4 regions of the Streptomyces sp. DSM 40868 genome follow, and region 1 is predicted to be linked to each of the others. Evidence: riboswitches for the same ligand, from Rfam matches in the RefSeq annotation. Region 1 holds a riboswitch; each other region holds the start of a gene.

Region 1 (7,432 bases):
GCATTGGGCGCGAGGTCCGTGCCGGCCCCCCGGCGGCGGACGGCGACCAGGTCGGTACGCGGCTCGGCGACGGCAGGCCCGCCCGCCGTACCGCACACACCGCCGCCCGCGTGCGAGCCGCAGCCTCCCTCCGCGTGCGAGCCGCAGCCCGCCTCCGCGGGGGAACCGCAGCCGTGCGCGGCGTCGGCCCGGTGCGCCGGCAGCGTCACCTCCCCGGCGCCCTCCACCTCGAAACCGGCGTCCGCGATCATCTCCAGGTCGGCCTTGCCGGCCTGGCCCTCGCTGGTCAGGTAGTCGCCGAGGAAGATGGAGTTGGCCAGGTGCAGCGCCAGCGGCTGCATGGAGCGCAGGTGGACCTCACGGCCGCCCGCGATCCGGACCTCCACGTCCGGGCAGACGAACCGGACCATCGCCAGGATCCGCAGGCAGCGCTGCGGGGTGAGGTTCCACTCCTTGGCCAGCGGGGTGCCCTCGAACGGGATCAGGAAGTTCACCGGCACCGAGTCCGGGTCCAGCTCGCGCAGCGAGAACACCACGTCCACCAGGTCCTCGTCGCTCTCGCCCATGCCGGCGATGAGACCCGAGCAGGCGGACAGACCGGCCGCGTGCGCCTTGCGCACCGTGTCCACCCGGTCGGCGTAGGTGTGGGTGGTGGTGATGTCCCCGTAGGTGGACTCCGAGGTGTTGAGGTTGTGGTTGTAGGCGTCCGCGCCCGCCGCGCGCAGCCGCTCCGCCTGGCCGTCGGAGAGCAGGCCGAGGCAGGCGCACACCTCGACGTCCTCGTTCTGCTCCTTGATCGCCTTGATGGTCTCCGAGACCCGGTCCACGTCCCGGTCCGTCGGGCCGCGCCCGCTGGCCACCAGGCACACCCGCTTGGCCCCGCCCGCGAGACCCGCGGCGGCGGCCTGGGACGCCTCGTCCGGCTTGAGCCAGGTGTACTTCAGGATGTCGGCCTTGGAGCCCAGCCGCTGGGAGCAGTACGAGCAGTCCTCGGGGCACAGGCCCGACTTGAGGTTGACCAGATAGTTGAGTTTCACCCGTCGCCCGAACCAGTGCCGGCGCACCTTTCCGGCCGCGGTCACCACGTCGAGCAGGTCGTCATCGGAGGTGGCCAGCACGGCGAGCGCTTCCTCGCGCGTCGGCATCTCGCGCCGAAGCCCCTTGTCCACCAGCGTGTTCAGCAGGTCCATGAGCGACGATCCTGTCCTACGGGACCGCTCCCGGCCAAGGAGACTTGGCACAACGGAGACGGTTGATCGTGTGGGTATTGCCACACCCTGGGCGGCTGATCATGCCGCTAGGGTCTGTTCGATACCTACAAAAGCACCGGAGGAGCCATGGCGTTCGGCTGGATCGACGAGCAGGCCGAGGCGCGCCGCCGCGCCGGACTCGTGCGCGCCCTGCGCCCCCGCCCCGCCGACTCACCCCTGCTGGACCTGGCGAGCAACGACTACCTGGGTCTGTCCCGCCATCCCGAGGTCACCGAGGGCGCCGCCGAGGCCGCCCGGCGCTGGGGCGGCGGCTCCACCGGTTCCCGGCTGGTCACCGGCAGCACCGAGCTGCACGCCGAACTGGAGCGCGCGCTCGCCGCGTTCTGCGGGTTCGAGGCGGCCCTGGTGTTCTCCTCCGGGTACGCCGCGAACCTGGCCGCGGTCACCACGCTCGGCCCGCACGGTTCGCTGATCGTCTCCGACGCGGGCAACCACGCCTCCCTCATCGACGGCTGCCGGCTCGCCCGGGGCGAGACCCAGGTGGTCGGGCACGCCGACCCCGAGGCCGTGCGCAAGGCCCTGGGCACGCGCCAGGGCACGGCGATCGTGGTCTCCGACACGGTCTTCTCGGTCGACGGGGACCGGGCCCCGCTGGCCGAACTGGCCGCCGCCTGCCGGGAGTACGGCGCGGGACTGGTGGTGGACGACGCCCACGGCCTCGGCGTGCTGGGCGAGGGCGGCCGGGGCGCGCCGTACGCGGCCGGTCTCGCGGGCGCCGGCGACGTGGTGGTCACGGCCACCCTGTCCAAGTCGCTGGGCAGTCAGGGCGGCGTGGTGCTGGGCCCCGCCCGGGTGATCGACCATCTGGTGAACGCGGCCAGGACGTTCATCTTCGACACGGGGCTGGCGCCGGCGGCGGCCGGTGCCGCGCTGGCGGCGCTGCGGCTGCTGGAGCGCGAGCCGCGGCGGGCGGCACGCGCCCGCGAGGTGGCCGCGGAACTGCACGCACGGCTGACCGCCGCGGGTCTGGAGGCGGTACGTCCGGACGCCGCGGTGGTCTCCGTGCGGGCTCCGTCCCCGGAGCGGGCGGTGCGCTGGGCGGCCGACTGCCGCTCGGCGGGTCTGGCCGTGGGCTGTTTCCGTCCTCCTTCCGTGCCCGACGGCATCTCACGGCTGAGGCTGACCGCCCGCGCGGACCTCTCCGGGGCCGAGATCGAACGCGCTGTACGCGTCATCGGCGAGACGCGACCATGAGTCGGCGTGACACGGCCGTGAATCGCACGAAATTGATGAAAGATTGAACGAATCTGATCAGTGTGTGAGTCGGAACGTGGTCAGAGGGCGGTCACAAATCCCGTCCAGCTCTCGGGGGAGAAGAGCAGGGCGGGTCCGGCGGGGTTCTTCGAGTCGCGCACGGCGAGCAGTCCGGCCGCGGGGCCGGAGCGCGGCCGTGCCGTCTCCACGCAGTTGTTCGCTCCCGTGCTGCGGCTGCTGCGCAGCCAGCGCACCTCGTGCAGGTCGGTACTGACGGGGACGTTCCGAGGCAGAGCTGACATGGTGCCTCCTTACACGCCGTCACCTATCCCGGCGATGTAGTCCAACGAGTCCTCGGGGGAAAGGGCGTGGAACTGAAGGGTGCTGAAGGCCTCGGAGTAGGCCATGAGGTCTTCTTTCCGTTCCAGGTAGAGGCTACTCGTCAACTGGTCGAGAACAACCACGTCCAGATCAGAAGTGCTCGGAAATGAGAAGATAACGAAAGGCCCGGTGAGGCCGATATGCGCCCCCGCCGTGAAGGGCAGCACCTGGAGCCGTACCTGCGGCAGCCGGGCCGCCTCGATCAGCCGCCGGCGCTGCCGGGCCATCACCCCGGGACCGCCCACCTCGCGGCGCAGTACCGCCTCGTCCAGTACGGCGCTCAGCGCCAGCGGCGGGTCCGACCGCAGCACGTCCTGCCGGGCCAGACGCACCTCCACCAGGGTGTCCAGACGGTCCTCGTCCAGGTCCTTCACGGCGGCCCGGGTCACCGCGCGGGCGTACTCGGCGGTCTGCAGCAGACCGGGCACCACCGTGGTCTCCAGGGTGCGCATCGCGCTCGCCTGTGACTCCAGGCTGATGAAATCCCGGTACGTGGGCGGCAGTACACCCCGGTAGGCGTGCCACCAGCGGTGCCGGCCGCTCGTCTCCTCCGACCCCGCCAGTATCAGCAGCAACTCGCGCAGATGCCTGTCCCGCACCTCGTAGGCGTCCAGCAGCAACCGCAGATCGGCCGGTTTCACGCCGCTGGCACCGGTCTCGATACGGCTCACCTTCGACTGGTGCCAGCCGACCAGCCTGGCCGCCTCACCGCTGGTGAGCCCGGCGCCGGTGCGCAGCGTGCGCAGTTCGGCGCCCAGCTTGCGGCGGCGCACCGCGGGACCGTTCTGCATCGGCTCCTCCTTACTCCGTCCGGACCGCCCCGATACGGTCTCGCGTCGCACAGTTCACCGCTTCGGGCGACAGATATATGCATATCTTGGTGGATCGCCCCCCGTGACCGTCCCGGTGATGGCAGTCTGACGGACAAGCACCAGTCCGGGACCGTACTCGAACCCACCGCCGTATGGCGGGCCGCGGTCCCGTTGGGAAAGGGACGACGTCGCCATGGCAGACCATCTGGAAGCCTCCGTCACTCTGCCGAGCGATCCCGCCTCGGTCTCGGCCGCGCGCTCCTACGTCGTGGGCACCCTCGCGGAGTGGGGTCTGCCCTCGGACACCGAGACGGCCGACACCGTCCGGCTCATCGTGTCCGAACTCGCGACCAACGCCGTGCAGCACACCTTCGGCCAGTCACCCACCTTCACCGTCGACATCGCGCTGCACCATGACGAACAGTTGCGCATCGGCGTCACGGACAGCCATCCCCGCTTCCCGAAGAGACTGCCCGCCGCGGTCCAGCAGGACAATGGGCGCGGCATGGTGATCATCCGCTGGCTCACCGCGGAGTGCGGCGGCCGGCTCCGGGTCCGCCCGACCACCGAGGGCGGCAAGACGGTCTCCATCGAACTCCCCTGGTGCCTGCCGACGGCACCGGAGCCTCCGGCGGTCTGACGGAGGGGGCGGGCGGCGCGAGGGCGGCGGACGCCTCACGGCCGCGGGCGAGGGGACAGTGAGGAACTGCCGCCGGAACACTCGGACCAGTCGTACGGGCCTGGCCTGCCGGACTGGGGCGACTGAGCCGACGTCGCCAACCGGGTACCCGTGGGGACGCTCCGGCGGTTGGGGGCGGCCAGGGTGGGAGCCGGCGGGCGGAGGCGTCCCGCCTGTGGTGTACGGCCCCCCGGGGCAGTAGTTCGGGAGGCGAGAGCCTTTTACGGCGGGCGGGCCGGGCTGCCACGACCCACCGCCACGCGCCCGGACCGACCTCGCTGGGCACTCGCCCGGTCTGGCCCCCCTGCCAGGCAGAGCCATGTCGGTGCGCCGGGCAGCCACCCGGACTCCAGATTTCCCCGTGTGCCCGCCCGAGCCGGAGGACGGCCGTGCTCCCGAGCGCTCCCGGGCCGAACCCGCCGGCCCGGGCCGGCGAGCGGCCGGCGGTGTTCCGCCGAGTGTTCCGGGTTCGAGCCGCCCGCCTGTGCCGGGAGGTGGGCGGTGGTGGTCCGGCGAGCTGCCCTTGCGTGCCGAGAGGCAACCGTGGCCGTCGGGCGAGTGTTCCGGGTTCGAGCCGCCCGCCTGTGCCGGGAGGTGGGCGGTGGTGGTCCGGCGAGCTGCCCTTGCCTGCCGAGAGGCAACCGTGGCCGTCCGGCGAGCGATGAGGGGCCGAGCCGCCCGCCTGCGCCGGAGGGCGGCCGTGATGGCCCGCCGGGCACTCCGGGGCCAAGCCGCCTGCCCGTGCCGGAAGGCCCGGCGTGGTGATCCGCCGAAGCCCTCCGGAGGCGAGTCGCCTGTCCGTGCCGGAGGGCGGCCGTGATGGCCCGCCGGGCACTCCGGGGCCAAGCCGCCCGCCCGCGTCGGAAGGCAGCCGTGGCGGCCCGTCGAGCCGTCTGTCGCCCGTGCCGGAAGGGGAGCCCTCCGGCACCGGTTGGACGGCACCTTCAGGTTGGACCTCTTGCCGGTGGCTCCCCGCGCCCCGCGGGCGGCACCGGCCGTCGTGGTCGGCCCCAAGGCCCCGCCGCCCCAGGGCTTCAGGCGGGCCGGAGAGGCACTGTCGGCGTGCGCGGGGATGCGGCCCTGTCGCCGGGCCGCTCCCCGTCGCGCGGGCGGGTCAGCCGACCCGGCCGTACCAGACGCTCTTGGACCAGATCTTCTGCAGCTTCACCACGTCCCCGGTCTTCGGGGCGTGCCAGATCTTGTTGTGGCCGGCGTAGATGCCGACGTGGTAGACGCTGGAACCCGAGTGGAAGAAGACCAGGTCGCCGGCCTTGCGGTTGCGGGCGGAGATGTGGCGCGACTTGTTGTACTGCTGGGCGGCGGTGCGCGGCAGCTTCTTGCCGGCCTTCTTGAACGAGTACAGCGTCAGCCCCGAGCAGTCGAATCTGCTCGGTCCGGTGGCGCCCCACCGGTACGGGGAGCCCTTCTTGGAGGCCGCGACCTTGAGTGCCTTCGACGCGATCGTCGCGGCGGAGGCGTCGGTGGCGAGACCGGGTACCGCGATCGAGCCGCCCACGGCGGCGAGGGTGAGAGCCGAGGCCGTACCGGCCCGGGCCATCAGCGACGGGACTCGATTGAGCGCAGTCATGCGCAACCCTTCGTCAGCCGCCTGTGAAGGATGACCTGTCGGATTCGGGCTGGCGAAGTAGCCCGGCCGCGTTGCCACGGCTTCACCCCAAGGGCCGCCCGGAACCTCCGCCCCCGCCCGACCTGTGTCGGACGGCTGGACATCCGTTCCGGCGAACCCGCCTTGCTTGGGTCCTCCACTCCTGCCGATCCACTTCCGTCGACCGGTCATCCGAGCGGCGGCAGGACTCGGCGTCCGCCCGGACCGCCCCGCCGCGGTGGCGGGGGCTTGTCGTCAGACAGGGATCTTGGCTCACAACTGTCTGAAAATCCCAACGGAATCGGGGATTTGTGGTGTTCCTCACCACTCACCCGTTCGGGTGGACAGTGCTCTGTTCGAGGCACCGTCAGATCACCGTCGTAGCCCCGGACCTGGGGTGATGTCCTCGCCGGCGATCCATGGACCCGTGCGTTGCGCAACCCGGGAGGCCCGGAAAAGGATCGGGATGTACACCGGTCGGCGGTACGTCGTTCGGGCCGTTTGAACTCCGGTCCGAACGACGCGTGTCGACGTATCGGTGCCGCCGGCCCGGTCCGGTGTCCGCCTCAGCCGACGTCGTCCGGCGGGAGCGCGACGCGAGCGGCCCGGCGCTCGCCGTCCAGCACCCGCAGCGCCCGTGCCAGCGTGTCCCCGTGCAGCTCCGTCTCGCCCCGCTGGTGCATCAGCGCGAGCGCGTCCCGCAGCTCTGCCGCCTTGCGCACCAGAGCCTGGGCGGCGCGCAGCCCGCCGTAGGTGGGGCCGTGCCGGGCCGGATTGACCCGGCCCAGCAGGTCGACGGCCTCCAGATAACGATCGATCAACTCGCCCTCGGCCCGGGTCAGCGCGGGCAGCGGCGGCAGGTCCGGCAGCACGGGCGGCTCACCCCGCGTCCGGTGCGCCGGGCGTGTCCCGGCGGCTGGGCACGACGCCGTCGACCAGACCGTACGCCAGCGCCCCGGGGGCGTCCAGGATCAGGTCACGCTCCAGGTCCTCGTGGACCTGCGCGGCCGTGCGCCCCGTGTGCCGGACGAGCATCTCCTCCAGGGTGGTGCGGATCCGGGTCAGTTCCTCGGCCTGAATGAACAGGTCGCTGGGCCGGCCGCGCACCGGCTCGGGCAGGGCCGGCTGTTCGAGCACGACCCGGGCGCCGGGCAGCATGAACCGCTTGCCCGGGGTGCCGGCCGCCAGCAGCACCGCGGCCGACGCGGCGGCCTGCCCCAGGCAGTAGGTCGCCACGTCGCAGCTGACGTAGCGCATCGTGTCGTAGACCGCCGCCATGGCGTCGAAGGAACCGCCGGCCGAGTTGATGTACAGCGTGATGTCCCGGTCCGGCGCCTGGTGCTCCAGATACATCAGCTGGGCCGTCACATCGCTTGCCGTCGCATGGTCGACCGGTGCGCCGAGGAAGACGATCCGGTCCTGGAAGAGCCGCGCGTACGGGTCGAGGGTGCGCACGGTGCCCGAGACGCGCTCGGTGAACTCGGGCAGG
Region 2 (7,432 bases), 2.1 Mb from region 1:
ACGACGACGGCGGACTGGCCCTGGGGCGCCGGTCAGTTCACCCCGCACAGCCGCGGCCACCAGTACCTGGTCAACAGCAAGGAGACGCGCGGCGGTGTCACGCTGACCGTCGACCGGGACTCCTGGGACGCGCCGGTGGCCATCATCGGCTGACCCGGCGGTCCGTTCCCCGAGCGGCGCGGCGGTGCCCGAAGCGGGTGCGAATCGTTGGTCGAATGGGTTGGCCGCGGCCTGCCCACTGCCTACCATCGATCACCGCAAGACCTTGTGCACCGTCGCACAATCTCCCCCCAGGAGGTTCACCTTGCACCGCCGCCGTCGCACCGCGCTCGTCCTCACCGCCGCGATCGTCGCCGCGGCCCCCCTGCTGACCGCCTGCGGAAGCGAGGCGCACCCGGGCGCCGCGGCCGTCGTCGGCGGGCAGCGGATCACCGTGGCCCAGCTGGAGAGCCGGGTCGAGGAGGTCCGCCGGGCCCAGCGGGCCGCGGTACCGGACGAGACGCAGTACCAGCAGGTCGTCTCCTCCACCAGCAGTCTCACCCGGGACACCCTGCACAACATGGTGCTCGACCGGGTGCTGCACCGCGCCGCCCGGGACAAGGGCGTCACGGTCACCCGCGCGGAGATCCAGCGGATGCGCGCGGGCCTGGAGCAGCAGGCCGGCGGCGGCAAGGGCCTGGAGACGGCCTGGCTGCAGAAGTACGGCATCGCACCGGCCCGCCTCGACGACAATCTGCGCCTGCAACTGGAGGCGCAGAAGCTCGCCGCCGAGCTCGGCACCGACACCAGCCAGCCCGCGTTCTGGCAGGCCCTGTCCAAGGCGTCCACGGAGCTCCACGTGGACCTCAACCCGCGTTACGGCTCCTGGGACGTGCAGAAGAGCAGCCGGGTGGACGCCAAGACGCCCTGGGTACGGGAGGTCACGGCGGCGGGCGGACAGCCGGTGACGACGTAGGCGGGGAGCGGGCGGGGCGGCGGCCCGGTGCGGAACCGGAGCCAGAGCCGGTGCGGAACCGGAGCGGAAGCGGAGCGGAAGCGGAAGCGGAACCGGAAGCGGAATCTCCGGTCGTACGATCGCACGAGTGTCTGGGCCCTGTGGATAACTCGGTCCACCCTTGCGCGGCGTGGGTTACGTTCGGATCGTGAACGAATCCAGCGCCGAAGCCCGCCCCGAGCCCAGCCCCGCCCCCGGCCGGGAATCCGCCCCCGGCCGCGTGGTCCTGCTGACCACCAGCCACCGCGTCGCCCCCGGCCTGCTGTCCTGGCCCGCCTGGCAGGCCCTGCGCACCGCCGACACCGTGCTGTGCGCGGACGGCGCGCACCCGCAGCTGCCGTATCTGCGCGAGGCCGGGATAGCGGTCACGGAGGCGTCCCCCACCGCGCGGGAACTGGTCGACGCCTGTGCCGGCGGACGGACGGTGGTGGTCGTGGCCACCGGTGAGGGCGAACCGGAGCTCACCGACGGCCTCGCCCGGCTGGCCGGGTCCGGCCGGGTCGCGATGCCGGAGCTGGAGCTGCTCCCCGCCTCCTACGACCTGCCCGGTGCCCGCCTGCTGGACCTGGTGCAGGTCATGGACCGCATTCGCGCCGAGTGCCCCTGGTCCTCCCGGCAGACCCACGAGGGCCTGGCCAAGTACGGCATCGAGGAGGCATACGAACTGGTCGAGGCGATCGAGGCTGGCGACCGCGAGGAGCTGCGCGAGGAACTGGGCGACGTCCTCCTCCAGGTCGTCTTCCACTCCCGGATAGCCGAGGAGGACCCGGACGCGCCGTTCTCCGTCGACGACGTGGCCGGTGGCATCGTCGCCAAGCTGATCCACCGCCACCCGCACGTCTTCGGCGACGAGCGGGCGGAGACCCCGGAGGACGTCGCGGAGCACTGGCTGCGCACCAAGGCCGAGGAGAAGCGGCGCACCTCCATAACGGAGGGCGTCCCGCTCGGCCAGCCCGGCCTGGCCCTGGCCGCCAAGCTCGCCTCCCGCGTCCGTACGGCGGGCCTGGAGGTGCCCCTGCCCCGCGGCGAGGGCATCGGGTACGAGCTGCTGGCGCTGGCGGTCGCCGCCGAGGCGGACGGCGTCGACCCGGAGGCGGCGCTGCGGGCGGCGGCCCGGGTGTACCGGGACGCGATCAAGGACACCGAGGCGGCGCGCACGACGGACGGCGGACAGGAGGACGAGGCGTAGGCGGAACGCCCTCCGGCACCCCGGACTCCCCCCGGTACCGCAAGGCCGCCCGCCGGGGCCGCCCCGCCGCCCGGAAGGCGCCCGGCGGGACACCCGCCGCGCCGGATACGGTCGAGGAGTGACCGACCAGCACCACCCCGACCAGCCGGCCCCCGCCGAGCAGCCGGCCCCCGCCCTCTTCACGTGGGAGTTCGCCGCCGACCCCTACCCCGCCTACGCCTGGCTGCGCGAACACGCCCCCGTGCACCGCACCCGGCTGCCGAGCGGAGTCGAGGCATGGCTGGTCACCCGGTACGCCGACGCCCGGCAGGCCCTGGCCGACCAGCGGCTGAGCAAGAACCCGGCCCACCACGACGAGCCCGCGCACGCCAAGGGGAAGACCGGCATCCCCGGCGAGCGCAAGGCCGAGCTGATGACGCACCTGCTGAACATCGACCCGCCGGACCACACCCGGCTGCGCAGGCTGGTCAGCAAGGCGTTCACCCCGCGCCGGGTCGCCGAGTTCGCCCCCCGGGTGCAGGAGCTGACCGACCAGCTCATCGGCCGGTTCGAGAAGACCGGCTCCGCCGACCTCATCCACGAGTTCGCCTTCCCGCTGCCCATCTACGCCATCTGCGACCTGCTCGGCGTCCCGCGCGAGGACCAGGACGACTTCCGGGACTGGGCGGGCATGATGATCCGGCACGGGGGAGGACCGAGGGGAGGGGTCGCGCGGTCCGTGAAGAAGATGCGCGGCTATCTCGCCGAGCTGATCCACAAGAAGCGCGAGGCGCTGTCCGCCACGCCCGAGCCCGGCGAGGACCTCATCTCCGGCCTCATCCGCGCCTCCGACCACGGCGAGCACCTCACCGAGAACGAGGCCGCCGCCATGGCCTTCATCCTGCTGTTCGCCGGCTTCGAGACGACCGTCAACCTCATCGGAAACGGCACCTACGCCCTGCTCACCCACCCCGGCCAGCGCGCCCGGCTTCAGGACTCCCTGGCCCGCGGCGAACGGGACCTGCTGGAGACGGGCGTCGAGGAACTCCTGCGCTACGACGGCCCGGTGGAGCTGGCCACCTGGCGGTTCGCCACCGAGCCGCTGACCATCGGCGGGCAGGACATAGCGCCGGGCGACCCGGTGCTCGTCGTCCTCGCCGCCGCCGACCGGGACCCGGAGCGGTTCGCCGACCCGGACGTACTGGACCTCGGCCGCCGCGACAACCAGCACCTCGGGTACGGCCACGGCATCCACTACTGCCTGGGCGCGCCGCTCGCCCGGCTGGAGGGCCAGGCCGCGCTGGCCACCCTGTTCACCCGCCTGCCCGACCTGCGGCTGGCCGCCGATCCGGCCGATCTGCGCTGGCGCGGGGGGCTCATCATGCGCGGCCTGCGCACCCTGCCGGTGGAGTTCACGCCGCCCGCCTGAACACAGGCCCTCCAGAGGAAGGTGACACTTTCTCAACTCTGTGATCTTCACGTGATCTGTGCGGCATGAACTTGTGACAAGTGATCGTCTGCCGATACGTTCACCCATCAGCGCGGCGAGCGGCTCCAACCGCCGCGCCGGTCCTGCTGTCGCTCGAAAGGCTTCTGCATGCTCTCCGGGAACGGTCGACACCGTCGCCCCCGCCAGGCTCCGGCCCTCCTCGTCGCGGCCGGAGTGACCGGCTCCGCCATCGCCATCCCGCTCCTCGGCGCGGCGAGCGCCAACGCGGCCGACGGCACCACGTGGGACAAGGTGGCCGAGTGCGAGAGCGGCGGCTCCTGGAGCGCGGACAACGGCACCGGGTACTACGGCGGCCTGCAGATCTCGCAGGACGACTGGGACAAGTACGGCGGCGGCCAGTACGCGGCCAGCCCCGACCAGGCCAGCCGCCAGCAGCAGATCGCCGTCGCCGAGAAGATCCTGGCCGCCCGGGGCACCGCCCCCTGGGCCACCTGCGCCCTGCTGTCCGGCCTCACGCGGAACTCGGGGTCCATGGACGTCGACACGGGCGTCGGCGGCTCCGGCGACACCACCGGTTCGTCGGATGCGTCCGGATCGGCCGGTGGCTCCGGTACGTCCGGAACCCCCGGAACCTCCGATCCGTCCGGTACGCCGGACGCGTCGCCCTCCACCGGCTCCACCGCCGACCCGGAGACCGCCCCCTCCTCGACCCCGACCGGCACGCCGTCCACCAAGCAGGACAAGGGCGACAAGGCCGACAAGGGTGACAAGGGCACGGGCAAGGACACCGGCGAAGACGCGGGCAAGGCGGCGGACAAGGGCGCGGGCGAGACCCCCGGTTCCACCGGCACCGACACCACCGAGTCCGACAAGTTCCCCACGCCCGGCACCGGAAACACCCGGTACCCCGGCGGCTCCCCGACGGCCACCCCGGACGCCGGGACCGTGAGCAACCCGCAGCAGGCGGCCGGGTCCTGGAGCCTGGTCGACACCGGCGCGGTCGCCACCGGCGGACGTCACCGGGGTCCGAGCGCGGACGAAAGCCTGACAAACGGTCAGAACGGGACGACGTCCGGACGTCACGCCTCCCGCGAACCGGACACCTACACCGTCCGCCAGGGCGACTCGCTGTCCTCCATCGCCGACTCCCTTGACGTCGACGGCGGATGGCGCGCGCTGTACGACGGCAATAAGAAGGCCATCGGCGCCGACCCGAACCACATCACCGCCGGTCAGACCCTGGATGTCCAGGGCGAAACGGGCGCGAAGTAGCGGGAATTGACGTCCCGCTTAACGCCCTAATGTCCGGTTTGGCGAAAGTGTGGGATGAGTCTCAGAAGCCCTGATCGTCTTTGAAATCTCGGCGATCACCTGTCTACGGTCGAGGCCGCTCGTCACCGCGAGCCCCGGCTTCCGCCACGCCGAATCCTGCCGGCGGTCGCCCGGGAACAGTCGTCGCGTCAAGCGCCGTAGGCAGGAGCGGGGGACCCAAGGTAAGTGCCGGGCCCAGCAGTTGAGGCTGGGACCGGCTGGGGGTGAAGCCGCGTTCACGCGAAAGCGTCGGACGCGGCCGGGCAACTCAACCGGCCCGAACCCGACAGCTCACCTCGTAGGCGTCGGTGAGGGGAATCGATCCATGCTGTTTTCCGGCAAGGGCAAGCACCGTCGTCCGTCCAAGGCCGTCCGCGCCGTCACGCTCGCCGGTGTCACCGGCGCCGCCGTCGCCGCCCCGCTGATGGCGGCCGGCAACGCCTCCGCCGCCACCGCCTCCCAGTGGGACACGGTCGCCCAGTGCGAGTCCGGCGGCAACTGGTCCATCAACACCGGCAACGGCTACTACGGCGGTCTGCAGTTCTCCGCCTCCACCTGGGCCGCGTACGGCGGCACGCAGTACGCCGCCACCGCCGACAAGGCGAGCAAGTCGCAGCAGATAGCCGTCGCCGAGAAGGTCCTCGCCGCGCAGGGCAAGGGCGCCTGGCCGGTCTGCGGCACGGGCCTGTCGAGCACCCCCTACAACGGCTCCGCCCCGGCGCCGTCCGCCCCGTCCACCCAGGACTCGGGCACCACCACCCGCTCGGCCGACCAGCAGGCCGCCTCCCGCTCCGCCGAGCGCCCGGCCGCCACGAGCAAGAGCACGAGCAACAGCACGACCACGAGCAACGGCACGGGCTCGGGCAAGAGCACCGGCGGCGCGAGCAAGACCGTCACCACCCCGACCGGCAAGAAGGTCAAGAAGGGCGACGGCGAGTACAAGGTCGTCGAGGGCGACACGCTCAGCACCATCGCCGCGGAGCACAAGGTCGCGGGCGGCTGGGAGAAGCTGTTCGAGCTGAACAAGGACATCGTCCAGGACGCCGACCTCATCTACCCGGGCCAGCAGCTCCACCTGAAGTAACCCTCCGGGGCCACGGCCCGCACATCCCGGCGGGCGCCCGGGCCCCCCAGGGCGCCCCCCGAGGCCCCCAGGCCCCGCACCTGCGGGCGGTCCCCCAAGGCCCCGTGCGGGCCACCCCCGTCCCCAAGGGCTCCCCGCCCCGGCGCGTGTTCCCCCGTACGCGCCGGGGCGGGGTTTTCCGCGTCCGGCCCGGTGTTCCCGGCCGGGAAATGCCCCGACCCCCTTTGTTTCGAGTAGAAACAAAAGGTACCGTCGCTCTGTCCACGGGGCGGTCGGTCGACGGCCGAGCGGCCCGGGACGGTTAGGCTCTAGTCGCAAGGCACACCAGCCCCGCACTTCCAGCGTCACATCCAAGAAGGAGATGCTCGTGCCGTCCATCGACGTCGTCGTAGCCCGGGAAATCCTGGACTCCCGAGGCAACCCCACGGTCGAGGTCGAGGTCGGCCTCGACGACGGCAGCACGGGTCGTGCCGCCGTGCCGTCCGGCGCCTCGACCGGCGCGTTCGAGGCCATCGAGCTGCGCGACGGTGACCCGAACCGCTACCAGGGCAAGGGCGTCGAGAAGGCCGTCCTCGCCGTCATCGAGCAGATCGGCCCCGAGCTGGTCGGCTACGACGCCACCGAGCAGCGCCTGATCGACCAGGCCATGTTCGACCTGGACGCCACCGACAACAAGGGCTCCCTCGGCGCCAACGCCATCCTCGGCGTCTCGCTCGCCGTCGCCCACGCCGCCTCCGAGGCCAGCGACCTGCCGCTCTTCCGCTACCTGGGCGGCCCGAACGCGCACCTGCTGCCGGTGCCGATGATGAACATCCTGAACGGCGGCTCGCACGCCGACTCCAACGTGGACATCCAGGAGTTCATGATCGCCCCGATCGGCGCGGAGTCCTTCTCCGAGGCCCTGCGCTGGGGTACCGAGGTCTACCACACCCTGAAGAAGGTCCTGAAGAACAAGGGCCTGTCCACCGGCCTCGGCGACGAGGGCGGCTTCGCCCCGAACCTCGGCTCCAACCGTGAGGCCCTCGACCTCATCCTGGAGGCGATCAAGGAGGCCGGCTACACCCCCGGCGAGCAGATCGCCCTGGCGCTCGACGTCGCCGCGTCCGAGTTCTACAAGGACGGCTCGTACGTCTTCGAGGGCAAGAACCGCACCGCCGCCGAGATGACCGAGTACTACGCCGAGCTGGTCGAGGCGTACCCGCTGGTCTCCATCGAGGACCCGCTCTTCGAGGACGACTGGGAGGGCTGGAAGACCATCACCGACAAGCTCGGTGACAAGGTCCAGCTCGTCGGCGACGACCTGTTCGTCACCAACCCGGAGCGCCTGGCCCGGGGCATCGAGGAGGGCGCCGCCAACGCCCTGCTGGTCAAGGTCAACCAGATCGGCTCGCTGACCGAGACCCTGGACGCCGTCGAGCTGGCCCA
Region 3 (7,432 bases), 4.8 Mb from region 1:
TGGCGGACAGGCGCGGGTACGGCGCGAAGAAGCGGTAGTACTTCGACTCGTCCGAGACCTGCTCGTAGAAACTGACCAGGCGGTCGGCGTCATCGACGGTGATGGGCCTGATGCGCGCGGTACCGCCGTCGCGCAGCACCACGTCCGCCTCCCAGTGGGCGGGATAGTGGTGCCGGTCCTGCCGGTCCGCCGAGGTGTGCATGGGCCCCAGCGTAAGGGTCGCGTACGACAACGGCGCGAGGCAGTCTATGGGGGCGACGCCGGACCGAGGCCGCGGTCCGGGGTCGCGCCGGAGCGGTCCTTCGGGCCCGCTCCGGGCACGCTTCACGGTATGGGAAACTGGTCTAGACAACCCTGAGTACTGAAGGGCAGCAACACATGGCTGAGCGCCGCGTCAACGTCGGCTGGGCCGAGGGCCTCCACGCCCGCCCCGCTTCTCTCTTCGTCCGAGCCGCCACGGCCACAGGCGTCCCGGTGACGATCGCCAAGGCCGGGGGCAACCCCGTCAACGCGGCCTCCATGCTGGCCGTCCTGGGTCTGGGCGCCCAGGGTGGCGAGGAGATCGTCCTCGCCTCCGACGCCGAGGGCGCCGAAGCCGCCCTGGACCGTCTGGCCAAGCTGGTCTCCGAGGGCCTGGAGGAGCTGCCCGAGACCGTCTGAGCACGACCGGGAAGCCGCGCCGTCCGCACCGGGCGGCGCGGCTTCCGCGTTCTCACCGCCACTCGGACCGGGGCGCCTACGGCTTTCCGGCCGGCCGAAATTCTCGCGGACCGTCCTGCCGACCTCGCCCATCCGGGCCCCCGCGACCGTGAATTTCCGGCACCGCGAAAAGGGCAGCCCGCGAAAAGGGCAGCGGAAAACACCGCCACCGAATAACCCTTCTTTGTATACGGTGCCCGTGTTAATGCCGCAGGCCCGACATGTTTACGGCATGTTGCGAAGTCCTCACACGCTCCCCGGCGACGGAAAAGCGCAGCCGGTGCGCGTCCGCCGCGCGCTCGGCGTGCAGGGCCGTCAGCGCCCGCGCGCGTTCACCGTCCCCGCGCGCCACCGCGTCCACGATCGCGCCGTGCTCCGCCCAGGACTCCACCGGGCTCACCGGGGGCTCCACCGCGTACATCCAGGCGATCTTGTGCCGCAGCTGGGTCAGCATCGAGGTCAGCGACGGGCTGCCGCAGGCCTGGGCGAGCGTCTCGTGGAACCAGCCGCCGAGCGAGCGCAGATCCTCGCTGTTGCCCTTCCTGGCCCGCTCCTGGCCCAGCCGGACCAGGCCGCGCAGCACCTTCAGATGGGCCTCCGTGCGCCGCTGGGCGGCCCGCGCGGCGCCCAGCGGCTCCAGCAGCGTCCGCATCTCCAGCACGTCGGCGGCCTCCTGCTCGGTCGGCTCGGCCACGCACGCGCCCGCGTGCCGGCGCGTCACCACGAACCCCTCGGCCTCCAGCGTGCGCAGCGCCTCACGGACGGGGACGCGCGAGACGCCGTAGCGGCGGGCCAGGACTTCCTCGGTGAGCCGGCTGCCGCGCTCGTAGACACCCGCGACGATGTCGTCCCGGACAGCGGTGCACACCGAGTGCGCCGGAATACGCATGACCGACCTCCGCCTTAATCCCCGTGAAACGCCGACGATGGACGCGTATCCCGTGACTCTATTCCAGCGGGCCGGAATTTCCGACGGCGGGCGGTAATCCATGGATATTTTTTGGACAACGAGTCCGGCGGACGGCGTGAAAAACGGCGAAAGCCCCGGCTCGGTGAGCCGGGGCCGCCGGAAACGCGCGGGGCGTCAGATGTGCACGCCGTGCCCGCGGAGGTAGGCGACGGGGTCGATGTCCGAGCCGTAGTCGGGCGTCGTGCGCGCCTCGAAGTGGAGGTGCGGGCCGGTGACGTTGCCCGTGGCGCCGGACAGACCGATCTGCTGGCCCGGCTCGACCTGCTGGCCCACCGTGACGCCGATGGACGACAGGTGCCCGTACTGCGTGTACATGCCGTCGGCCATCCGGATCACCACCTGGTTGCCGTAGGCGCCGCCCCAGCCGGTGGCGACGACCGTGCCGGCGCCCACCGAGTGCACCGTGGTGCCGCTGGCCGCGTGGAAGTCGATGCCGGTGTGCGAGCCGGAGGACCACAGCGAGCTGGAGGCCTGGTAGGCGGTGGAGACGTAGGAGTGCGCGATGGGGGCGACGAAGGTGTTCAGCCGGCGGCGCTCGGCCTCGCGCGCGGCGCGGACCCGCTCCTCCTCGGCCCGCTCGGCGGCGGCCTTCGCCGCGGCCTCCTCGGCCGCCTTGCGGTCGGCGGCCTGCTGCTGGGCGGTGGCCTGCGCGTCGATCTGCTCGGCGACGTCCTCGGTGGCGGCGAGGACCGGCGTGAGGCCGGTCTGGTCCACGGGGTTGTCGGCGGCGAGCGCCGGGGAGGCGGCGAGGGTGCCGATGACACCGGTGGTGGTCAGGGCCGCGACGCCGGCCGCCTGAGCGGTGGTGCGCTTGACCCGGCCGGGCTTGCGGTGCTTCCCGGTGGCGCACATGAACGCCATGAAGTGGCTGGTCCTTTCCTTCCCTCTCGCCTACCGGGTTAGCTGACGGGTTCGGAGCAGGAAGGTCTCCTACGGACCCCCTCGCTCGCGCGCGGGCGCCCGATTCACCCCAGGGACGGTGGGTCCCCGGCTCCCCTGGCTCGCGCCGTACGGGGACTCGGCGATGGCTGTCCGGTGCCGCGGGTGCGGCGCACTGCCTGACGAACAACCCGGATGACGCTACGGCGGCCCGCTTTCGATCCTCAAACGGATCCGGTGTTTTGTAGCGCATCCCACAGGTCAGACAGGCAACCTCCGCCCCAAAACGGGCATCTGAGGGACCGAGTGGAACAGCGTGGGGCCCTGACGGCCCGTAAGCCGTCAGGGCCCCACGCGCGCGTGCCGGATGCGCCGGGCCACGCGCGCGTGCGTCGGACGTGCCGGGCCGCTACTCGGCCGGCACCACGGTCACCTCACCGATGCCGAGCGCCTCGACCGGCGCCTTGATCTGGGAGGCGTCGCCGACGAGGACGGTCACCAGGCGGTCCACCGGGAAGGCGTTCACGACGGCCGCGGTGGCCTCCACGGTGCCCGTGGCGGCCAGCTGCCGGTACAGCGTCGCCTGGAAGTCGTCGGGCAGGTGCTGCTCGACCTGGTCGGCCAGGGTGCTCGCGACGGCCGCCGCGGTCTCGTACTTCAGCGGCGCCACACCGACGAGGTTCTGCACGGCGACGTCCCGCTCGGCGTCGGTCAGGCCCTCCGCCGCGACGGTGCGCAGCACCTTCCACAGGTCGTCCAGCGCCGGGCCGGTGTTCGGCGTGTCCACGGAGCCGCTGATGGCGAGCATCGCCGCGCCCGTGCCGTCCGGCGCGGACCTGAGGACCTGCCCGAAGGAGCGCACGCCGTAGGTGTAGCCCTTCTCCTCGCGCAGGACGCGGTCCAGGCGGGAGGTGAGGGTGCCGCCGAGGCAGTAGGTGCCGAGCACCTGGGCGGGCCACACGCGGTCGTGCCGGTCGGGGCCGACCCGGCCGATGAGCAGCTGCGTCTGGACGGCGCCGGGCCGGTCCACGATCACCACGCGCCCGGTGTCGTCGGCGGTCACCGGCGGCACCGGCCGCGGCTCGCCCGGGGTGCCGGTCCAGGCGCCCAGGGTGTCGCCGAGCAGCGCGTCCAGGTCGGTGCCGGTCAGGTCGCCGACGACGACCAGGGTGGCCGTGGCGGGCCGTACATGGCGGTCGTAGAAGGCACGTACGGCCGCCGCGTCGATCTTCTCGACGGTCTCCTCGGTGCCCTGGCGCGGCCGGGACATGCGCGAGGCCGCCGGGAACAGCTCCTTGGAGAGCTCCTTGGCGGCCCGGCGGGAGGGGTTGGCCAGCTCGTGCGGGATCTCGTCCAGGCGGTTGCGGACGAGCCGCTCGACCTCGCTCGGGGCGAAGGCGGGCGCGCGGAGCGCGTCGGCGAGCAGGCCGAGGCCCTTGGCCAGGCGGGAGGCCGGGACCTCCAGGCTGAGCCGGACGCCGGGGTGGTCGGCGTGCGCGTCCAGGGTGGCGCCCGCGCGCTCCAGCTCGGCGGCGAACTCCTCGGCGGAGTGCCGGTCGGTGCCCTCGGAGAAGGCACGCGCCATGATGGTGGCGACGCCGTCCAGGCCGGCCGGCTCGGCGTCCAGCGGCGCGTCCAGCAGCACCTCGACGGCGACGACCTGCTGGCCGGGGCGGTGGCAGCGCAGCACGGTCAGGCCGTTGTCGAGCGCGGTGCGCTCGGGGGCCGGGAACGCCCAGGGCTTGGCCTCACCGGGCTGCGGCTGGGGGTGGAACTCCATGGTGGCGAGCTCGGTCACTTGGCCGTCTCCTCGTTCTCGGTCTCGTCGCGGCCCGCCTCCACGGTCGCTTCCTGCTCGGGGTCCTCCGGGACGTCGGCGTCGGGGGCGGCCTCCGGGGACTTCGGTTCGTAGACCAGGACCGCGCGGTTGTCGGGCCGCAGACGGGCCGCCGCGACCTCCCGGACCTCCTCCGGGGTCACCTCCAGGACGCGCTGGACGGCGGTCAGGGCGAGCTGCGGGTCGCCGAACAGGACGGCGTACCGGCACAGTTCGTCGGCGCGGCCGGCGACCGTGCCGAGCCGGTCCAGCCACTCGCGCTCCAGCTGGGCCTGGGCGCGCTCCATCTCCTCGGGGGTGGGCCCCTCCTCCGCGAACCGGGCCAGCTCCTCGTCGATGGCGGTCTCGATCACCGGCACCTCGACGTCACCGGAGGTCTTCACGTCCAGCCAGCCCATGGAGGGCGCGCCGGCCAGGCGCAGCAGGCCGAAGCCGGCGGCGACGGCCGTACGGTCGCGGCGCACCAGGCGGTTGTACAGGCGGGAGGACTCGCCGCCGCCGAGGACGGTCAGCGCGAGGTCGGCCGCGTCGCACGCGCGCGTGCCGTCGTGCGGGAGCCGGTAGGCGGCCATCAGGGCGCGCGCCGGGACCTCCTCCACGACGACCTCGCGCTTCTGCTCGCCGATGACGTCCGGCAGGGAGCCGTCGCGGGGCGCGGGCTTGCCGTCGTGGGACGGGATGGAGCCGAAGTACTTCTCGATCCAGGCGAGGGTCTGCTCGGGGTCGATGTCGCCGACCACGGAGAGCACCGCGTTGTTCGGCGCGTAGTAGGTGCGGAAGAACTGGCGGGCGTCCTCCAGCGTGGCCGCGTCCAGGTCCGCCATGGAACCGATCGGCGTGTGGTGGTACGGGTGGCCCTCCGGGTAGGAGAGGGCGGTCAGCTTCTCGAAGGCGGTGCCGTAGGGCACGTTGTCGTACCGCTGGCGGCGCTCGTTCTTGACGACGTCCCGCTGGTTCTCCATGGACTCCTCGTCCAGGGCGGCCAGCAGCGAGCCCATGCGGTCGGCCTCCAGCCACAGGGCCAGCTCCAGCTGGTGGGCGGGCATGGTCTCGAAGTAGTTGGTGCGCTCGAAGCTCGTGGTGCCGTTCAGCGAGCCTCCCGCGCCCTGCACCAGTTCGAAGTGGCCGTTGCCCTTGACCTGTGCGGAGCCCTGGAACATCAGGTGCTCGAAGAGGTGGGCGAGGCCGGTACGCCCCTTGACTTCGTGGCGGGAGCCGACGTCGTACCAGAGGCAGACCGCCGCCACCGGGGTCAGGTGGTCCTCGGAGAGCACCACGCGCAGACCGTTGGCCAGGCGGTGCTCGGTCGCTGCCAGGCCCCCGGAGCCTGCCTCGGCTGTGGTCGTGTGACCCATGGGCATGTACGTCCCTTCGCGAGCGGAGGCGGTTGATGGAAACCGCGGTTGTGCTGCCGTTCCTGCCACTGTATGCAAAGCGTGCGGGGCCTTCGCGAAGTTCCCGCGGACGTACGCCGACAGCGGATCGCGTACGCTGCGTCGGACCCCTCCCCGGACGGTTGCCCGGCGCTGGGGCGCCCCCGCTCCCCGGTGCCGGGCCGGGCCGCCCGGACCGGGCCGTGCACGGGTTGTCAGTGCCTCGGTCCACAATGGTCGGCGTCAGATCCGTCAAACGCTTCAGCACCAAGCGCCCCGTAGGCGAGCGACCAGATCAGAAGGAGCCAGGCAGCGATGGCCCGCCGCAGCACGAAGACCCCGCCGCCCGACGATTCGTTCGAGGAGAGGATCCTCGACATCGACGTCGTGGACGAGATGCGTGGCTCCTACCTCGAGTACGCGTACTCGGTCATCTACTCGCGCGCCCTGCCGGACGCCCGTGACGGCCTGAAACCGGTGCACCGCCGGATCGTCTACCAGATGAACGAGATGGGCCTGCGCCCCGAACGCGGCTATGTGAAGTGCGCGCGGGTCGTCGGCGAGGTCATGGGCAAGCTGCACCCGCACGGCGACGCGTCGATCTACGACGCGCTGGTGCGCATGGCGCAGCCCTTCTCCATGCGCGTGCCGCTCGTCGACGGCCATGGAAACTTCGGTTCGCTGGGCAACGACGACCCGCCGGCCGCCATGCGGTACACCGAGTGCCGGATGGCCGAGGCGACGGGCCTGATGACCGAGTCGATCGACGAGGACACGGTCGACTTCGCGCCGAACTACGACGGCCAGGAGCAGGAGCCGGTGGCCCTGCCCGCCGCCTTCCCGAACCTGCTGGTCAACGGCGCCTCGGGCATCGCGGTCGGCATGGCGACGAACATGCCGCCGCACAACCTGCGCGAGGTGATCGCCGCAGCCCGCCATCTGATCCGGCACCCGAACGCCGACCTGGACGCGCTGATGAAGCACGTCCCGGGCCCCGACCTGCCCACCGGCGGCCGGATCGTCGGCCTGGACGGCATCCGGGACGCGTACGCGACCGGCCGCGGCACCTTCAAGATCCGCGCGACGGTCTCCATCGAGAACGTCACCGCCCGCCGCAAGGGCCTGGTGGTCACGGAACTGCCGTTCACGGTCGGCCCCGAGAAGGTCATCGCGAAGATCAAGGACCTGGTCAACGCGAAGAAGGTCCAGGGCATCGCCGACGTCAAGGACCTCACCGACCGCGAGCACGGCCTGCGCTTGGTCATCGAGATCAAGAACGGCTTCGTGCCGGAGGCGATCCTGGAGCAGCTGTACAAGCTGACCCCGATGGAGGAGTCCTTCGGCATCAACAACGTCGCCCTGGTCGACGGCCAGCCGCTCACCCTCGGTCTCAAGGAGCTGCTGGAGGTCTACCTGGACCACCGCTTCGACGTGGTCCGGCGGCGCAGCGAGTTCCGCCGCGGCAAGAAGCGCGACCGGCTGCACCTGGTCGAGGGCCTGCTGACCGCGCTGGTCGACATCGACGAGGTCATCCGGATCATCCGGTCCAGCGACAACTCGGCGCAGGCCAAGGAGCGCCTGATCGAGCGCTTCTCGCTGAGCGAGGTGCAGACGCAGTACATCCTCGACACGCCGCTGCGCCGGCTCACCCGGTACGACCGGATCGAGCTGGAG
Region 4 (7,432 bases), 2.6 Mb from region 1:
ACCTGGACCACGGCGAGAAGGTCCTGGAGATCCGCGAGATGCCGGCCGCCTGGCTGCTGCTGAGCACCTACCGGCACATCGAGAGGTGAGCGGGGGCGATGGGGGTGCCCCCGCACGCCCTTGAGGCAGGGAGAGAGGGGGTGCCGGGCCTTCGCGTCCGGGACAGGATCCGTCGGACAGGCCCTGAGGCCGCGGTGTGGGATCAGGCGTCCAGCCAGCCGAGCCGGACGGCACAGGCCCCGGCCTGGAAGCGGCTGGCGGCACCGAGGCGTTCGGTCAGCTCGGAGACGAGGCGGAGCACAACGACCAACAGGTGCGAAGCAGTAGCGCTGCACTCAGTACCGAGTTCCACAAGGCCTACTGCGCACCATGTACGTCCTCACCCCGCCCGGTACGCCCGGAGGAACGCCGACACCCCGCCTGTGATCAGGCGGTCCTGTTCCGTGGGGGGCAGGGGCAGTACCCCGTAGTGGGTGAACTGGATGATCATGTGGGAGATCAGGGCCATGAAGTGGCCCCCCGCCAGTGTCGCGTCGCCGTGCAGGTCGAGCAGGCCGGCGTCCTCCAGGCGGGCCAGCGCCTCGGCGAGCGCGCGGCCCACCGGTGCCGGTCCGGCCTCGTGCCAGGCCGTGAGGACCTCGGGCGGCACGTGGTCGGCCTCCGCGTGGATGTGGCGGACCAGCGCGAAGTGGTACGCGTAGTCGGCCATGAGCCGGATGAGCCCGCGGGCCAGTGAGACGAGGTCGCGTTCGAGGTCCTCGGGGCGCGGCGGGCGCTCGGGGTCCAGCGCGGCGCGCAGGCGGGCCAGTTGGGCGTCCCGGACCTCGCTCGACGTCCAGGTGACGACCGCTTGGAAGAGCTGTGCCTTGCCGCCGGGGAAGTGGTTGTAGAGCGTGCGCGTGGAGACCCCGGCCGCGGCGGCGAGCGCGTCGACCGAGGCGCGCGCGTAGCCCTCGCGGCCGAAGACCGCGCAGGCGGCGCTCGCGATGTCCTGCCGCTTGCGCAGCTTGCGCGGTGACACCTCGGACCCCGTCCGCTCCCGCCGGGCCTCGTCCGTCCCGCCCATCCGTGCCTCCCTGGCTCCCGCGTGACCGGGCAACTCTAACCGAAGTACAACGACCGTTGTAATTCTTACAACGGTCGTTGTACTTTGCTGGCGGGGCGCTCGCCGGACGCGGTCGCCCGCCATCGCATCGCCCAGAGGGGGGACAGCCATGTCCGTCACCGATTCCGTCACCGGGGCCCGCGCCGCCGGGGACTCTCCGCTCCGCGTAGCCGTGATCGTCGGCAGCGTGCGGGAGGGACGTCAGGGCCGCGCGGTCGCCGACTGGTTCCTCGCCACCGCCGCCGAGGCCGGCCCGGACCTCGCCTACGACGTGATCGACCTCGCCGGGGTGGACCTGCCGCTGGTGCTGCCGGGCTGGGGCGGCACGCCCGGACCCGGGGCCGTCGCCGCGCTGCGCGAGGTCTCGCCGCGGCTCGCCGCCGCCGACGCGTTCGTGGTCGTCACGCCCGAGTACAACCACAGCTTCCCGGCCGCCCTGAAGAACCTCCTGGACTGGCACCTGCGCGAATGGCAGGCCAAGCCCGTCGGTTTCGTGTCGTACGGCGGTCTCGGCGGCGGCCTGCGCGCGGTCGAGCAGCTCCGGCTGGTCTTCGCCGAACTGCACGCCGTGACCGTGCGCGACTCGGTCAGCCTGCACGGCCCCTGGTCCGGGCTCGGCGAGGACGGCGCCCCGCGCGACGCCGAGGTGTGCGCGGGCGCCGCCAAGGGCATGCTGGGCCAGCTCGCCTGGTGGGGCCGGGCGCTGCGCGCCGCGCGGGCCGAACACCCCTACGCGGCCTGAGGGGCGGCGGACAGATGAGTACCGTGCGCCCCGCGAAGTCCGGCCCGGCCCGCACCGAGACGCCCGCCGTACCGCCCACCGCCCTCTACCGCGTCGTCATCGTCGTGGTCCTCGGCACCGTCATGTCCGTGCTCGACATGACGATCGTCAACGTCGCGCTGCGCCGCCTCTCGGAGTCCTTCGGGGCCCCGCTGGAGACCATCCAGTGGACCGCGACCGCGTACACGCTCGCGCTCGCCGCCGTCATCCCGGTCGCCGCCTGGGCGATGGCCCGGATCGGGGCCAAGCGCACCTACGTGCTCGCGCTCGGCCTGTTCGCGCTGGGCTCGCTGCTCGCCGCCTGCGCCTGGGACGCGGCCAGCCTGATCGCGTTCCGCGCGGTGCAGGGGCTGGGCGGCGGACTGCTCCAGCCGGTCGGCATGGCGATGGGCATGCGGGTCGCCGACCGGGCCCGGCTCGGCCGCGCGATGGCCCTGCTGGGGCTGCCGATCCTGGTCGGCCCGGTCGCCGGCCCGGTGCTCGGCGGGTGGCTGCTCGACGCCGCCTCCTGGCAGTGGATCTTCCTGATCAACCTGCCCGTCGGCGCCCTGGCCCTGTTCCTCGCGGTCCGCCTGCTGCCGAAGGACGCCCCCCACGCCCCCGGCACCGGCCGGCCCCGGCTGGACCTCCCCGGTCTGCTGATGCTCTCGCCCGGCCTGGCCCTGCTCCTGTACGGCCTCTCGCACGGCGGCGAGCGCGGGGACTTCACGGCCCCCGGTGCGCTGCTGCCGACGCTCGCCGGCGCGGTGCTCGCCACGGCCTTCGTGCGGCGGGCGCTCACCGTCCGCGCGCCGCTGCTGGACCTGCGGCTGCTGCGGGACCGTACCTTCGCCGCCGGGGTCGCCACGCTCGCCCCGTTCACCTGCGGATACTTCGGCTCGATGCTGCTCGGCCCGCTGTACTGGCAGCAGGAGCGGGGCCTGAGCGCCACGGCGGCCGGGCTGCTCGGCGCGCCGGTCGGGCTCGTGGTCGGTACGACGATGCAGATCGCGGCGCGGCGGGTCGACCGGGTCGCCCCGCGCCTGCTGATCTCGGCGGGGTGCGCGGTGGGCGCCCTCGGCATGGTCCTGCTGGCCTGGCAGACCGGGACGCCCGGAGCCGCGCCGTGGCGGATCGTCGTCGCGGGCATGGTGATGGGCGTGGGCGCCGGGATGACGCTGATGCCGGCGATGACCACCGCGAGCCGTGAGCTGCCCGAGGACCGGCTGGCCGGGGCGAGCACCGCGCTGAGCATCAACGCCCAGCTGGCCGCGTCGGCCGGTACGGCCCTGCTGTCCGTGCTGCTCGGGGCCGCCGGCCCGGACCCGGCCGGCTTCCGGCTCACCTACGCCGTGGCGGCGGCGCTGCTCGTCCTCGCGATACCGGCCGCGCTCCGCCTCCCGGCCCGGCGACAGGGCTGAGCCCGACCGCCCGTCAGCCCGCCGTCAGCTCCGTGAGTTCGGTCAGCGGCAGGGTGTGCCGGGTCTGCAGGGCCTTGGCGCGCAGGTAGTGGATGTTGTGGGCGGTGGTGAAGACGCCGGTGGGCACGCGGTCCCGGACGGCGATGCCCCGCGCGCGCAACTGGTCGGCCTTGTCGGGGTTGTTGGACAGCAGGTCCAGCTCCGTGATGCCGAGGGCGGTGAGCATCTGGGCGGCGGCCGTGTAGTCGCGGGCGTCCTCCGGCAGGCCGAGGGCGGCGTTCGCCGCGTAGGTGTCGAGCCCCTCGTCCTGGAGGGCGTACGCGTCGAGCTTGTTGTAGAGGCCGATGCCCCGGCCCTCCTGGCGGAGGTACAGCAGGATCCCGCCGCGGTCGGCGATGCGCTCGACCGCCTCGCGCAGCTGCGGTCCGCAGTCGCAGCGGGCCGAGCCGAAGACGTCCCCGGTCAGGCACTCGGAGTGCAGCCGCACCAGCGGGACGGGGCCCGGGTCGCCCAGGACGACGGCGAGGTGCTCCCGGCCGTCGGCGAGGCCGTGGAAGGTGACGAGTTCCGCGTCGGCGGCGTAGCCGTCGGCGAACCGCAGCGGCACCCGGACGCGGGCGCGCGGGGTGGCGGTGGGGATGTCGGGCATGCGGATCCCTCCGGAGCATGTGCTTCAGATTTGAAGCAGTGGTTCGCAGGGACCCTATCCCATGCTTAAAAGTTAAAGCAATCGACCTCGCCGAGGTCAGGAGCAGGACGACCGGCGCCGCCAGGGAACGTCGTCCGCCCCCGCCCCGGCCCTCTCGCCCTGCAACCCCCGCGCGATCCCCGTGCAGATCTCCTCCAGCTGCCCCACCTGCTCCTCGGTGAGCCGGTCGAACAGCAGCGAACGGACGGTCTCGACGTGCCCGGGCGCCGTGCGCTCCAGTACGGCCATCCCCTCGTCCGTCAGCACCGCGAGCGACGCGCGCCTGTCGGCGGCACAGTTCTCCCGGCGCACCAGGCCGTCCCGCTCCAGCCGGTTCACCACGTACGTCAGCCGGCTGCGGGTGATCTTCAGCGCCTCGGCGAGGTCGGTCATCCGCAACCGCCGGCCGGGGGCGTCGGAGAGGCCGGCCAGCACCGAGTAGAACAGGTGCGGCATGCCGCCCACCTGCTGGAGCTGCCGGTCGATCGCGTCCTCCAGGAGGCGGGAGGCGGCGATGTAGGCGCGCCAGGCGCGCTGCTCCTCGGGTGTGAGCCAGCGGGTCGTCATGCCGCCAGTGTAGGTTTGTTTAAAACTTGAACCAAGCCGCCCGCAGTCCGCCCCGCCCGCCTCCAGAGGAAAGAGCGCCGATGCCCCTGCCGTACGTGCTGCTGTCCGCCGCCGTCTCCCTCGACGGCTACCTGGACGACACCGGCCCCGAGCGGCTCCTGCTGTCCGGCCCGGCCGACTTCGACCGGGTCGACGGGGTACGGGCCTCGGTCGACGCCATCCTGGTCGGCGCCGGCACGATCCGCGCCGACAACCCCCGCCTGCTGGTCAACTCGGCCGAGCGGCGCGCGGCCCGGCGCGCGGCGGGCCGCCCCGCGTACCCGCTGAAGGTCACCGTCACCGGCTCCGGCGACCTCGACCCGGCGGCGAACTTCTGGCACACCGGCGGCGACAAGCTCGTCTACACCACCGACCGGGGCGCCGTACGGGCCGCCCGCCTCCTCGGGAGCACCGCCGATGTGGTCCCGCTCGGCCCCGCCCTGGACTGGCGGGCCCTGCTGGAGCACCTGCACGACGTGCGCGGGGTGCGGCGGCTGATGGTCGAGGGTGGCGGCACGGTCCACACCCAGCTGCTCCAGCAGGGCCTGGCCGACGAACTCCAGCTGGTCCTCGCCCCGCTGTTCGTCGGCGATCCGGCGGCCCCGCGGCTGTTCGGACCGGGCGCCTACCAGGGCGGACGCCTGCGCCTGCTGGAGACCCGACGGATCGAGGACGTGGTGCTCATGCGGTACGCGCCCACGGCTCCCGGCTCCGGCACGGACGCCACCGCCGCCGACCGCCACTGGCTGCGCACCGCCTGCGAACTGGCGGCCCTGTGCCCGCCTTCCCGGACGGCGTTCAGCGTGGGCGCGGTCGTGGTCGCCGCCGACGGCACGGAACTGGCCCGGGGATACTCGCGCGAGGGCGATGACCCGGTGGTGCACGCGGAGGAGGCGGCGCTAGCGAAGACCGACCCGGCCGACCCGCGGCTGCCCGGCGCCACGGTCTACTCCAGCCTGGAGCCGTGCGCCCGCCGCGCCTCCCGGCCGGCGCCCTGTGCCGAGCTGATCCTGCGGGCCGGGGTGCGCCGGGTGGTCACCGCCTGGCGGGAGCCGGACACGTTCGTCGAGGCGGCCGACGGGACGGGCGTGCTGACGGCGGCGGGGGCGCGGGTCGTCGTCCTGCCGGAGCTGGAGGAGCTGGCGAAGGCGCCGAACGCCCATCTGCCGGGCTGAGACCGCCCCGGGTGGAGATACACTCAGGGCCCGGAATCCTTGGGATTCCGGGCCCTGGGCCTTCAGTAGCGGGGACAGGATTTGAACCTGCGACCTCTGGGTTATGAGCCCAGCGAGCTACCGAGCTGCTCCACCCCGCGTCGTTGTGACTCCAGTGTACGCCATGTGCGGGATGCTTCGCACACCGGTTTCCGCGGGCCCCTCGGTGGGCCGCTCGACGGACGGTCGCGGGTGTCACGCAAGGTGATCGGGTGAGCGCGCTCGCATAACAACTGAGTCACCATCAAAATCACGAGTGACTGCTGACCGCTTCTGAGCGCCGGTCAAATTGCCCGTTCTGACGGGATAGTTGCTGATAACTCCACCGGTGAAAACGTTAATGATCAAGGGGACCGGCTTGGAAAGTGACTGTCAGGTCTATTAACGTTCGATAACGCAGCGCGGTCGTCCCAGCCGTCACAAGAGGCGGCTCCGTGCGCACGCGCCGAATCCCGCGAGGGAACCGGGGAACCACCACTTTGGGGTGAATCACGCGGATACCGCCGTGTACTCACGCGAGTCCACGACCGGATATACGCGCGTAGGAGACCTTCCTGCTCCGAACCCGTCAGCTAACCCGGTAGGCGGAGGAAGGAAAGGAGAACGCCCGCGTGGCGTCCAACCGGCCTGGCCCCGAAGCCCCGTCCATACCGGCACAGCGCGACACCGAGCCCGAGACCTTCGGCTACGGCGCCTACCGCGCCGACGAGGGCCCGTGGGAGGAGTGGAATCCCACCGAGGACTCCGTCGCCCCGGTCCGCGGCCGGCACCGGGTCGCCAAGCAGCGCGGCGGCTTCGCGCGCAGCTCCACCGTCCTCGGCGTCGGCGTCATGGCCGCGGTCGGCGCGGGCGGCATGGCCAGCGCCAACACCGGCAAGCCGCCGGTCTCCATCTCCATGCCGGACCTGCCCTCGGTCGGCTCCCTGTTCCAGGACGGCTCCGGCGACGACCGGCCCGCCGAGGCCGCCACCGCCACGCTCAGCATCGTCGCCGTGGCCTCCGACGCGAGCCGGGACAGCGCCGACGCGGGCGAGGTGCTGCGCAACCGGATCATGGCGCAGGCCGAGCAGCAGCAGGGCCAGGCCGACAGCAAGGCCGCCGCGGCCGCGCTCGCCGCCGCCGAGAAGCAGACCGCCGAGGCCGCCGCCCAGGCCGAGCAGCAGGCCGCCGCCAAGGCCGCCGCCGCCAAGGAGAAGGCGGAGGCCGCGGCCGAGAAGGCCGAGGCCGAGGCGAAGCGGGCGGCCGAGGAGAAGCGACTGGCCGAGCTGGCCAGGCAGTACGCGCTGCCCACCTCCTCGTACACCATCACCTCGACGTTCGGGCAGGCCGGCTCGATGTGGTCCTCCGGCCACCACACCGGTCTGGACTTCGCCGCCCCCACCGGCACCCTGATCAAGGCCGTGCACAGCGGCACGATCACCGAGGCGGGCTGGGCCGGCGCCTACGGCTACCGCACCATCCTGACCCTGGACGACGGCACCGAGGTGTGGTTCTGCCACCAGTCCTCGATCAACGTCACGGCCGGCCAGAAGGTCGCCACCGGCGAGGTCATCGGCCGCGTCGGCGCCACCGGCAACGTCACCGGCCCGCACCTGCACCTGGAGATCCACCCCGGCGGCGCGCCCACCGGCATCGACC

The links. Region 1 has a riboswitch for cyclic di-AMP ahead of HB370_RS07500 (C40 family peptidase). Riboswitches for the same ligand answer to the same signal wherever they lie in the genome.
Positions count from the first base shown of each region.
Region 2: it holds a riboswitch for cyclic di-AMP, as region 1 does, so the genes downstream of both, HB370_RS17160 (transglycosylase family protein) here and HB370_RS07500 (C40 family peptidase) in region 1, are expected to answer to the same signal.
Region 3: it holds a riboswitch for cyclic di-AMP, as region 1 does, so the genes downstream of both, HB370_RS29485 (M23 family metallopeptidase) here and HB370_RS07500 (C40 family peptidase) in region 1, are expected to answer to the same signal.
Region 4: it holds a riboswitch for cyclic di-AMP, as region 1 does, so the genes downstream of both, HB370_RS19350 (M23 family metallopeptidase) here and HB370_RS07500 (C40 family peptidase) in region 1, are expected to answer to the same signal.

Region 1 is NZ_CP050504.1:1,688,367-1,695,798, reverse strand. It holds gene HB370_RS07530 (adenosylmethionine--8-amino-7-oxononanoate transaminase) at 1-4, opposite strand, end outside; gene bioB (biotin synthase BioB) at 1-1,190, opposite strand, end outside; gene HB370_RS07520 (8-amino-7-oxononanoate synthase) at 1,338-2,465, shown strand; gene HB370_RS07515 (DUF397 domain-containing protein) at 2,546-2,767, opposite strand; gene HB370_RS07510 (helix-turn-helix transcriptional regulator) at 2,777-3,637, opposite strand; gene HB370_RS07505 (ATP-binding protein) at 3,852-4,298, shown strand; gene HB370_RS07500 (C40 family peptidase) at 5,452-5,925, opposite strand; cyclic di-AMP (ydaO/yuaA leader) riboswitch at 5,929-6,069, opposite strand; gene HB370_RS07495 (hypothetical protein) at 6,510-6,815, opposite strand; gene HB370_RS07490 (ATP-dependent Clp protease proteolytic subunit) at 6,823-7,432, opposite strand, start outside.
Region 2 is NZ_CP050504.1:3,808,855-3,816,286, reverse strand. It holds gene HB370_RS17185 (glycoside hydrolase domain-containing protein) at 1-153, shown strand, start outside; gene HB370_RS17180 (SurA N-terminal domain-containing protein) at 305-955, shown strand; gene HB370_RS17175 (nucleoside triphosphate pyrophosphohydrolase) at 1,143-2,183, shown strand; gene HB370_RS17170 (cytochrome P450) at 2,302-3,591, shown strand; gene HB370_RS17165 (transglycosylase family protein) at 3,760-4,884, shown strand; cyclic di-AMP (ydaO/yuaA leader) riboswitch at 5,068-5,243, shown strand; gene HB370_RS17160 (transglycosylase family protein) at 5,249-6,007, shown strand; gene eno (phosphopyruvate hydratase) at 6,375-7,432, shown strand, end outside.
Region 3 is NZ_CP050504.1:6,476,505-6,483,936, reverse strand. It holds gene HB370_RS29505 (GNAT family N-acetyltransferase) at 1-202, opposite strand, end outside; gene HB370_RS29495 (HPr family phosphocarrier protein) at 379-660, shown strand; gene HB370_RS29490 (GntR family transcriptional regulator) at 902-1,588, opposite strand; gene HB370_RS29485 (M23 family metallopeptidase) at 1,784-2,530, opposite strand; cyclic di-AMP (ydaO/yuaA leader) riboswitch at 2,543-2,703, opposite strand; gene HB370_RS29480 (pitrilysin family protein) at 2,958-4,346, opposite strand; gene HB370_RS29475 (pitrilysin family protein) at 4,343-5,746, opposite strand; gene HB370_RS29470 (DNA topoisomerase IV subunit A) at 6,074-7,432, shown strand, end outside.
Region 4 is NZ_CP050504.1:4,267,855-4,275,286, reverse strand. It holds gene HB370_RS19395 (argininosuccinate synthase domain-containing protein) at 1-89, shown strand, start outside; gene HB370_RS19385 (TetR/AcrR family transcriptional regulator) at 380-1,066, opposite strand; gene HB370_RS19380 (NAD(P)H-dependent oxidoreductase) at 1,215-1,847, shown strand; gene HB370_RS19375 (DHA2 family efflux MFS transporter permease subunit) at 1,862-3,286, shown strand; gene ribA (GTP cyclohydrolase II) at 3,300-3,935, opposite strand; gene HB370_RS19365 (MarR family transcriptional regulator) at 4,032-4,541, opposite strand; gene HB370_RS19360 (dihydrofolate reductase family protein) at 4,622-5,755, shown strand; tRNA gene HB370_RS19355 (tRNA-Met) at 5,822-5,895, opposite strand; cyclic di-AMP (ydaO/yuaA leader) riboswitch at 6,228-6,398, shown strand; gene HB370_RS19350 (M23 family metallopeptidase) at 6,406-7,432, shown strand, end outside.